DNA from 2 places in the Vibrio sp. PSi01 genome. Region 1 is predicted to be linked to the other one. Evidence: predicted binding sites of a transcription regulator. Region 1 holds the regulator's gene; the other holds the start of a gene.

Evidence for each region. The regulator MetJ, encoded in region 1, represses methionine synthesis genes. The targets are predictions, from matches to a motif close to TTAGACNTNTANANGTCTAA.
Region 2: the regulator MetJ is predicted to act here: its motif matches at 2,743-2,762, upstream of metA (homoserine O-acetyltransferase MetA).

The regions. Positions count from the first base shown of each region.
Region 1 is NZ_JBHNYN010000012.1:60,340-65,857, reverse strand. It holds gene priA (primosomal protein N') at 1-733, opposite strand, end outside; gene rpmE (50S ribosomal protein L31) at 1,065-1,283, shown strand; gene ACFI6G_RS15760 (malic enzyme-like NAD(P)-binding protein) at 1,615-2,904, shown strand; gene metJ (met regulon transcriptional regulator MetJ) at 3,114-3,434, opposite strand; gene ACFI6G_RS15750 (O-succinylhomoserine (thiol)-lyase) at 3,643-4,824, shown strand; gene ACFI6G_RS15745 (bifunctional aspartate kinase/homoserine dehydrogenase II) at 4,827-5,518, shown strand, end outside.
Region 2 is NZ_JBHNYN010000001.1:388,759-394,276, forward strand. It holds gene rlmF (23S rRNA (adenine(1618)-N(6))-methyltransferase RlmF) at 1-752, shown strand, start outside; gene pilW (type IV pilus biogenesis/stability protein PilW) at 841-1,608, opposite strand; gene metA (homoserine O-acetyltransferase MetA) at 1,778-2,719, opposite strand; gene ACFI6G_RS01770 (ATP-binding protein) at 3,006-3,374, shown strand; gene ACFI6G_RS01775 (DUF3859 domain-containing protein) at 3,459-3,881, shown strand; gene ACFI6G_RS01780 (M20/M25/M40 family metallo-hydrolase) at 3,987-5,093, opposite strand; partial or broken gene ACFI6G_RS01785 (GGDEF domain-containing protein) at 5,355-5,518, shown strand, end outside.

The sequences.
Region 1 (5,518 bases):
CTTGGTCTAGAATCGGCTTGATCATATTAAGGTAGACTTCAGTTTTACCTGAGCCCGTGACACCTTCTAATAAGAAGCAACCAAAGTCGGTTTGGCTATTTACCGTTGCTATCGCGATAGCTTGCTCTTCGTTGAGCTTAGGTTTGTCTTGGTCGTTTTCGAGGTCAGTTGGCCACGGTTGGCGTTTCGGTTTTTTCTCAGCAGATTCAATCCAACCTTTTTCTTCGAGTGTCTTGAGTACAGCACTACCGACTTCTTCATCGATGAACTCTTGATGAGGAACGGGACCGTGCTCAAGCATGTGCATCACTTTGGCTTGCTTGACCGCACGACCAAAGCCTTGCATCAGCTGATCTCTACCTGATGGGGTCAGTTGCCACTCGACAAGTGTTGCGAAGTCGGCCGCTTTTCCTTTTCGTAAAGCGCTTGGCAGAGCGTTAGCCAAAGTTTCACCCAATGGATACTGATAAAACTGGCTACACCACATTAAGAGTGAGTAGACTGATTCTGGCCAAACGGGTTGGTTATCTAATAAAGCTTTGATTGGCTTGAGCTTGTCTAGCTCGAATTCTGATTCGTTAACCAGAGCCGTGACGATGCCAGTTAAGGTTTGTCGTCCGAATGGCACAGATACTCGACCGCCAATGATAGGAAATAGGTGGTTGGGAATCTTGTAATCGAACTGCTTGTCGAGTGGAACAGGCAGTGCCACACGGGCAATCATTGGACGCATAAAGGGACGGCTTTATCTGAGTTGACGAGAGCGAACAGTCTAAAGGATAAGCCAGTTAAATTCGAGAAGCAGTTTGGATGAGAAGGCTGAGTTAGCGTATGAAGCCAACTAGCACGTCTAAATCCCACTCGATGTAGAAAATAAAGATACGATTGGTGAAAAATGTATCAAATTAGTTGATCCTATCTCACAGATTCATTACTATACTGCGCCTTAAAGGTATGGCTTTATCTCTATTTAGTGATACAGCGGTGTCTTTATTTATTTTTTTAACTACGTGTGGTGTGCGGCTTAGAATCGTATAGCGACACGGCCTACTTGAGGTTATCCCATGAAAGCTGGAATCCACCCAGAATACAAAGCAGTTACTGCAACTTGTTCTTGCGGCAACACATTTGAGTTCAACTCAACGCTTGCAAAAGAATCTATCCACCTAGACGTATGTGACAAATGTCACCCATTCTACACTGGTAAGCAACGTATCGTAGATACGGGCGGCCGTGTTGATCGCTTCAACAAGCGTTTCGGTGCTCTTTCTAGCAAGAAGTAATTCTCGCTATTTAGAAACAAAAAGGACACTTCGGTGTCCTTTTTTGTTTTCTGGCGTTTGATAAACAGATCAATATTATTCCGTTCTTAACCTATTCTTATACTCTTTCGCCAACTAAGCTTAACTCTCATCGTTCCGCCTGAATCATGCATGATTGAAATCTACTCGAAAGTGCAACAAGCGACAGTAAGTTCAACTGCTCACTGGTCTTATTAGTAGTGAAATCTCGTTTTTTAATGAGACAGAGGCTTCAACCATCTAGGAACTTTGAAGTACATCCATTAACATGAACAAGATCCCCCAAATAATAATATCCTAGGAACCTACACCTATGTCTGAAGACAGCAGCCAAGCTCAATCCTCTCAAGAATTATCGCCTCAAGAACAATTCCGTCAGCAAGCTCTTGATTACCATGAGTTCCCAATTCCTGGCAAAATTGCCGTAGAACTGACGAAGCCTGCAAACTCTGCAGAAGACCTAGCACTTGCATACAGTCCTGGTGTGGCTGAGCCAGTCCGAGAGATCGCACAGAACGTCGATAACGTTTACAAGTACACAGGTAAAGGCAACATGGTTGCAGTTATCTCTAACGGTACCGCGATTCTTGGCTTAGGTAACCTTGGCCCTATTGCTTCTAAACCTGTTATGGAAGGTAAAGCGTTACTGTTTAAGCGTTTTGCTGGTTTAGATTCTATCGATATTGAAGTAAAACACCGCACAATCGATGAGTTCGTTGATACGGTTGCGAATATCGCAGATACATTCGGCGGTATTAACCTAGAAGACATCAAAGCACCAGACTGTTTTGAAATTGAACGTCGCCTGATTGAGCGTTGTGATGTACCTGTATTCCACGATGACCAACATGGTACTGCGATTGTAACTGCCGCGGGTATGCTGAATGCAATCGAGCTTCAAGGTAAAAAACTCGAAGAGTGTAAGATCGTTTGCTTAGGCGCCGGAGCAGCCGCAGTTGCTTGTATGGAACTACTGATTAAGTGTGGCGCTCAGCGTGAGAAGATCTACATGCTTGATCGTAAAGGTGTGATCCACACTCGTCGTGATGACCTGAATGAGTACAAAGCACTGTTCGCAAACAACACCGACAAGCGTACGCTTGAAGATGTTATTGAAGGTGCTGATCTTTTCTTGGGCGTATCTGGCCCTAATTTGCTACCAGCAGAAGCACTAACGCTAATGGCTGATAAGCCAGTTGTGTTTGCATGTTCAAACCCTGATCCAGAGATCAAGCCACAGCTTGCTCACGAAGTTCGTTCTGATCTAATTATGGGTACAGGCCGCAGTGATTACCCTAACCAGGTAAACAACGTACTTTGTTTCCCATTCATTTTCCGTGGTGCACTAGACGTACGTGCGAGCGAAATCAATGACGAAATGAAGCTAGCGGCGGTTAAAGCTATTCGTGAACTAGCGAAAGAAGAAGTTCCAGCTGAAGTACTAGCAGCTGCAGGTGAAACTGCACTGGAGTTCGGTAAGGGTTACATCATTCCTAAGCCAATGGACCCACGTCTACTTCCTCGTGTAGCAAAAGCGGTAGCAGAAGCGGCCGTTGAATCTGGCGTAGCTCGTATTGAGATGCCTGCTAACTATATGGCATAAAAGCATATGGCATAGATACTGGATGGCGTAATCGCTTGTTATAGCGGTTGCTCGATTGAGCAAAAAAGAATAATAAAAAACCGACTCATCAGGAGTCGGTTTTTTTATGTCTATCATTTACAGCACACGCCTAGATAAGATAGTGGCTGATGTGACAAATAGGGTTCAGCTATAGCGGATCAATACTGAAGGCAGCGACTGAGTTATTGTTATTCTTCGTCAAATGCTTCGAACTCGATACCCATTGCTGTCATCAGTTCTTTCACTTCAGCAGGAATATCATCTGGGCGATCTTTACGAAGGTCTTCATCCGTTGGCAGTGGCTGGCCTGTGTACGCATGTAGAAAGGCTTCGCACAGTAGCTCACTGTTTGTTGCATGGCGTAGGTTGTTAATCTGGCGGCGAGTACGCTCGTCAGTGAGAACCTTTAACACTTTTAGAGGGATAGAAACTGTAATTTTCTTTACTTGTTCGCTTTTCTTTCCATGCTCAGCATATGGGCTTATGTATTCACCATTCCAGTCGGCCATTGCGTACCTTCATCACTTTAGTTGTTAGAATAAATTAATAGTGGTGATTTTAGCGGGATTTACTGCCATAAGCAAAGACATATAGACGTCTAGAAGTGTTGACGTCTCGCGTTTATGAAAGTAAAGTGAATAACATATATCTAACACAGCCGCAAAAACCCCACAAGCTGCTGTGATACCCAGACGCCAAACTTGTAAGGAAGCACCTATGAGCAGCCGGAAGCCAGCAACCATCGCCGTACGTACTGGCATCGAGTCAGACACTCAACATCATGCCGTAGTTCCACCTATTTATCTGTCGACTAACTACGGTTTTCCCGCTTTTGGTGAAGTGCCAAAGTACGATTACACCCGTTCTGGTAACCCAAACCGTGGTTTATTAGAAACTGCTCTGTTTGAACTGGAGTCTGGTAAAGGTGCCGTTGTGACTAACTGTGGCACGTCGGCGCTTAACTTATGGGTGTCTACTTTCTTAGGTGGTGATGATCTTATTGTCGCACCACACGATTGTTATGGTGGTACTTACCGTCTATTTAACACGCGTTCGCTTAAAGGCGATTTTAAAGTGCTGTTTGTTGATCAATCGGATCAAGCTGCGCTAGATGCGGCGATCGCACTTAAGCCTAAGCTGATCTTATTAGAGACTCCATCGAACCCACTGGTTCGCGTGGTTGATATTGCTGAAACTTGCCGTAAAGCAAAAGAAGTGGGTGCATTGGTTGCTGTTGATAATACGTTTTTGACGCCTGTGTTCCAAAAGCCGTTAGAGCTAGGTGCCGATTTTGTTATCCACTCAACAACGAAATTCATTAATGGTCACTCAGACGTGATTGGTGGTGTGGTCGTTACCAAGACGGAAGAGCACGCTGAAGAGTTAGCTTGGTGGGGCAACTGCATCGGTGCGACCGGCACACCGTTTGATAGCTACATGACGCTACGTGGTATTCGTACGCTTGGGGCTCGTATGCGTGTTCATGAAGAGAGCTCGCGTGAAATCTTAACTTCGCTACAGCAGCAAGATCTTGTTGGCACTATTTATCACCCAAGTTTATCTGACCACCCAGGTCATGATATTGCGAAGAAACAGCAGTCTGGCTTTGGTTCAATGCTGAGCTTTGAATTTTCAGGCTCATTTGAGGCGCTTAAATACTTTGTTGGCGAGTTAGCGCTGTTCTCTTTAGCTGAGTCTTTGGGCGGTGTTGAAAGCTTGATTTGTCACCCTGCGTCGATGACTCACCGTGCAATGGGTGAAGAAGCCTTGGCAGAAGCGGGGATCTCTCAGCAACTATTACGCCTTTCGGTTGGTTTAGAAGACGCTGAAGATTTGATTGACGATCTCAAGCAAGCCTTTGAAAAGACAAAACGCTTTATCGCTGAAGGGGAGGGTTAATAATGACAACCTTTCGCCAGCTACATAAATTTGGTGGTAGCAGCTTAGCGAACCCTGAATGTTACCAACGCGTTGTGAACATTCTTAGAGAATATTCATCAGCAACCGATTTGGTTGTGGTATCTGCCGCAGGTAAAACAACCAACCGCTTGATAGAGTTTGTTGAAGCTCTCGATAAAGATGGTCGTATTGCCCATGAGTGCCTACAAACTCTTCGTCAGTTCCAACTAGAGCTGATTGAAGTGCTTCTTGAAGGTGAGCTCGCAGTGCAACTAACGGCAACCATCCAACAAGAATTCACCGCTTTAGGAGAGTTAACTGCTCCTCTAAGTGAAGTGCAAAAAGCGCAAGTGCTTGGTCATGGCGAAGTTTGGTCTTCACGCTTGTTGGCGGCTTTGTTGTGCCAAAATGATTTACAAGCCGTCGCTCAAGATGCGCGTGCTTTTTTACGAGCAGAAGTGGGCGCTCAACCTGAAGTTGATCGCGCACGTTCTTACCCTCTGATTAAAGAAGTTTTGGCTCAGCATACGCATTGCCGTGTAGTGATTACTGGCTTTATGGCTCAGAACTGCGAGGGCGAAACAGTGCTGCTCGGCCGCAACGGTTCGGATTACTCGGCGACAGTGATTGGTGCTTTGGCAGAAGTTGAACGCGTAACGATTTGGAGTGACGTGGCTGGTGTATACAGTGCTGA
Region 2 (5,518 bases), on a different contig from region 1:
TCCACAGAGTGGCAGATCTCCTGAATAGCGATGGCCAAGGTGAACCTTATAACCATGCTTCTGTTAAAGCGTTGGATATTGGTGTTGGCGCGAACTGTATTTACCCAATCATTGGCGCGACAGAGTATAAGTGGCGCTGTACGGGGACGGATGTAGATCCTGTCTCAGTAAAAACAGCAAACTTCATTGCGGAGAGTAATGCGAACCTAAAAGGTAAGATCCGTACTCGCTTACAAGCCGACTCTGAATCTATCTTTAAGGGCGTGATTAAAGATAATGAACGTTACGATGTCACAATTTGTAACCCTCCATTCCATAGCTCTCTAGAAGAAGCGGAAAAGGGTTCACAACGTAAGCTGGATAACCTAGCGGCAAACCGTGCTAAGAAAGCCGGTCAGTCGTTCAAGCCAGAGACGAACAAAAAGTCAGTTAAGTTAGATAAATCAACTAAGCAAGAGAAACCAACCTTAAACTTTGGTGGCCAAAAGTCTGAACTTTGGTGTCCGGGTGGTGAAGCCGCTTTCATTATGAAGATGGCGAGAGAGAGTCAACTTTTTGCTACTCAAGTCTTGTGGTTTACGACATTGATTTCTAAGAAAGACAACATCGGTATGGTTCGCTCTGAGCTAGGTAAGCTACGCGCTAAACAAGTGAAAGTGGTCGAGATGTCGCAAGGCCAGAAGGTGAGTCGCTTTATCGCATGGACCTTTATGGACGATGAGCAAAGACAAGAGTGGATTGCGCTTAAATAGTGGCCGCACTTAGTTAAGACATTAAGCTGAAATATGGACGGGCTTGTTGTTAACGCAACAAGCCCGTTTTTTGTGTTTTGCATAATCGTTAAGCAGAAAGCAATTCATCTAATTTACTCTGATACTTCTGCTCTAGAGCACTATTACCCGCTTTATTTTCGAGATCGACCAAGATTTTAAGCGATGGAATTTGATAGCCATAACGCTGGTGGAATTTGAATAAACGAAGTCGAGCTTCATTGTAATCGGCGTCACTCACTTCGATTTTTGATAACTGTAGTATCGATTTTACGCGGTTTGGGTCATGGTCAATCGCTCTGCTGAAGTAGTATTTTGCTTGGTCGGTATTACCAGCCTTAAATGCACAAAACGCCGCGTTTTCATAACTTGCTGAGACGAGATAGTAGTAGGGCTGGTCGATGGCGCGATTGAAGTACTTATCGGCTTGTTCGTATTCACCCTGTTTACACAAAAATGTACCGTAGTTGTTCAATACATTGCCGTTTCTAGAATCTAGACTCAATGCCTTTCGATAAGTAGATCTTGCTTCGTCTACTTCGCCCACTCGTTCGTAGTAATGCGCCATTGAAAGCCGAGCACGGTAGTAACTAGGTGCGTGTCTAATTGCGAGCTCAAGATTTTCACGCGCTCTCACCATATTGCCTTGTCCCATGTAGCCCAAGCCCAATTCGATTCGAGATTCCGACATAGCGATAGGATCACTTTCAATCTTTGGTGGACCTTCAGTGACAGAGACGCAACCGACTAATGAAAGCGAGGCGAGGAGTACCATACTTGATAATGAAAGGGGGCGGGATAACGAAAAGGGTTTAGGTAATAATGGCTTGGCAGGCATGTGAAGCTCCTTATGAACACCAACCCATCATATGAAATCAAACCCATTGAAGTGGTAAATCTATTATGGAATGCGACCCACACACCATAAAAAAACCGCGCCCAATTCGGTGTTTTATCAACAACCTAATGAACGCGGCTTTATATGTTTGTGAATCGGAAGAAAAAACTTAATCGTCTTTGGTAAAGTTGTCTTCGCTGAAGTGATCCAAATCGTAAGGCGTTTGTTGATAAACGCAGTAGTTCAACCAGTTTGAGAATAATAAGTGACCATGACTACGCCAACTTGCAACGGGCTTGTTGTCTGGATTGTTGTTCGGATAGTAGTTGATTGGAATAACCGGCTCCATCCCTTCGCCTAAGTCGCGGATGTACTCATTGTGAAGCGTATGAGCATCATACTCAGGGTGACCCGTTACGAAGACATTTCGTTTGTCTTTGGTTGCGGCTAAATATACGCCTGCAACATCTGAAGTCGCGAGAACATCGAGATCAGTATGCTCTGCTAAGTATTCCTGAGAGAAATCAGCATAGCGAGAGTGCGGAGCTAAGAATGTATCGTCGAAGCCACGTAATATAGGGTGGAATGGATTGTGTATCTCGTGGTTATAAACACCAGACAGCTTCTCTTTACGAGTGCGCTTTGGCAGATCATATAAGAGCTTTAATCCTGCTTGAGCGGCCCAACATACATACAAAGTAGAAGTGACATGTTTGTTTGCCCATTCCATGATTGTTTTTAGATGGTCCCAATAGATAACATCTTCAAATTGAACCAAACCAAGTGGTGCTCCAGTGATGATCAGTCCATCAAAGTTGCGGTTTTTTACCATCTCAAATTGACGATAAAAGTTATCAAGGTGTTCAGTTGGCGTGTTTTTACTTGGTCGGTCATCAATGCGCAACAGTTCTACATCGACTTGCAATGGGCTGTTTGACAGTAGGCGTAAGAATTGAGTTTCAGTTTCAATCTTCTTCGGCATTAGGTTGAGGATCAAGACTCGAAGTGGACGAATTTCCTGTGTCGATGCTCTTGATAACGGCATAATAAAGATGTTTTCTTCACGAAGAACATCGGATGCTGGCAATTGGTCTGGAATGCGAATAGGCACAGCTTTCTCCCTAAGCTAGATATGTAGACGTCTATACTTCTAAATCTATAGTAGTTTGATACGCTTGTCGACATGCAAAGTGGATAGATGTAAATATTTTGTGTTTTATACCAGTTGAGATACCGAGTTTCTTGGAGAACTGAAGTCTGGTCTTTCAAACGTAAACTTGGCGTTATAGCTCAGTGCGTCGGTTTGAAAACTGGCAGATTGCCAAATGTCAGTTATCAAAGCAACTCGTTGGCATTTAAGATAAACTCACGCTTTTAAACAGACCATAAAGTATCTGATGAAGTTAATACTCATTCGAGGGTTGCCCGGTTCTGGCAAGTCAACAAAAGCAAAAACCTACGATGCACTCCACGTCGAAGCCGATATGTATTACGTGAATGAGAAAGGTGAGTACCGTTTTGACCCTAAGCAGTTACAGCAGGCACATAAGTGGTGTCAGAACACTGTAGAAAACGGCTTGAAACAAGGGCTAGATGTGGTTGTTTCGAATACCTTTGTTAAGCATTGGGAAATGAAGGCCTACCGCCAACTTGCACTCAAATATAAAGCAGAATTGGTTATCGAAGTGTGCCGAGAGCAATATGGCAGTATTCACGATATTGAACCGTCAGTGATTAAACGTATGGCGAAAGACTGGCAAGAATAGCCGTGTTCGGGGTTTAATGTCTGTACTCATAGTGAATGACAAACAACATCAATTATATAGAACAACATCAAGGTAACGATTGAAATGGCAAAGCGCTCTGTCATGGTCGACATGACTTCTTATGGTATCTATTCCACTTGGGATTCCAAATCAAAAGATCTTCCAAAAATCCAAGAGTTCACCACCATTGTCGACGCTGAAATCGATGTCGAATTTGGTTATATTCTGAATATCAAAAAAGCCAAAGGTGAGAAGATCCGTTACTGCATTTATCACCCCAATATCACTACAGACAAAGGTGAAGTGCTCGAACCGTTCGATGGCGAAGAGTATGTCGGTAACAATGATTGGGATTTCTACTTAGGTGACACTATCTGGGCGCCTGTCTCGAACAAGCTGGGCAAATGGCGCATGACGGTTGAGCTAAAAGGCAACATCATCGCCGACAAGACATTCGACCTAGTAGCAAAAGACGAAAGCCAGTTTTGGAAGCGTAGAGGTTTTTAGGCTAGAACTTCTGGCTAAATTCAGATACAAAAAAGCCGAGTCACATGTGAACTCGGCTTTTTGATATTGGCTAAATGGCTTTCACCACCTCGCTAACAAGTAAGATTATTGTGTTACGTAAGCCACTACAAACTCAGTGATTGCGACCATGTCTTTCACTGCAATGTATTCTTCAGTGGTGTGAACTTTCGCCATACCAGTAGAAAGGTTAACCGTTGTTAGGCCTTTCGCGTTGAAGTTGTTTGCATCGCTACCACCACCAGTGCGTTTGGTGTTTGCGGTTACGCCAAGCTTCTCAAACGCTGATTTGATAGAAAGAATATGCGGGTGATCGTCTGCAATAACGAATGCATCGTAAGCTCGAGTAGAGTCGATTTCTACTTCAGCGCCGAACTGCTTCGCACTCTCTTGGAATGTAGAGATCATGTGCTCAACTTGAGCTGTTAGCTTTTCGCCGCTTAGAGAACGAGCTTCAGCCACGACTTTAAGCTCTGGCATTACGATGTTAGTCGCTTGACCGCCTTCAACAATACCAACATTTGCTGTTGTTTCTTCATCGATACGAAGCAGGTTCATCTTAGTGATTGCGTCTGCAGCCACTTGAATTGCGCTGATGCCTTCTTCTGGCGCTAAACCAGCGTGAGCAGGGCGACCTTTGATCTTCGCAACAATTTTTTGCTGTCCAGGCGCTGCGTTTACGATGGTACCAATCGGGCCACCTGTATCAAGCACGATAGCGTGCTCAGATTTGATGTAAGACATATCGAAGTTCAAAGAGCCGAATAGACCGCCCTCTTCGAATACAGTAAATGCAATCTCAATAGTTTTGTGTTCTTTGCCTTCCGCTTTAATTACGCGAACCGCTTCCATGATAGCTGCGATACCAGACTTATCGTCGCCACCCAGAATAGTGTTGCCTTTTGAACGGATGATGCCGTCTTCTATGATTGGCTCAATGCCGATACCTGGCGTTACTGTATCCATGTGGCAGCTGAATACAGTGCTGCCTGAAAGAGTGCCATCTAAACGTGCATAAATATTGAAACCGTTCGACACTTCTTCTGGAACAGCCAGTTTATGTACGTCAAAGCCTAATTCGCCTAGCTGCTCAGCCAGCGCTTCAGCAATGGCTTTTTCGTTACGTGATTCACTATCGATTTTCACAAGATCGCAGAAATGGTCGACAAGGCGTTGTTCATTAATTTGGGTCATTGTTAATTCTCATTATGCTTCCGCTTGTTCTAAAAAATCCGCGGAGGTAGGAACAGGAAAATCACTATAACGCCAATGAGGTAGATGATTGCCTGAGTTAAATCAAGAAAGTCGCCTGATTATTCTAATTAGTGAGAAATACACGTCGTCATTCTGCTAAATAGCGATATTTTAATCTGCATAGTGATCGGTATAATAAGTTTCTAATATAAGTAAACAGCAGTGATATGATCACTCAATTTGTAACGGTCTTAATACATGATATTGAGTGATCTTGAACGAGTATTTGCATTTTTTGAAGTGGTTGGGAGCAGAAGTTGGAAAGTGCTAAGCTTAAAAACACTGGCTGAATATTACGAATCCCAGGGTGACCTTGATACTGCCCAGAAATACTACAAACAATATTATCATGGCAACAAAGCGCT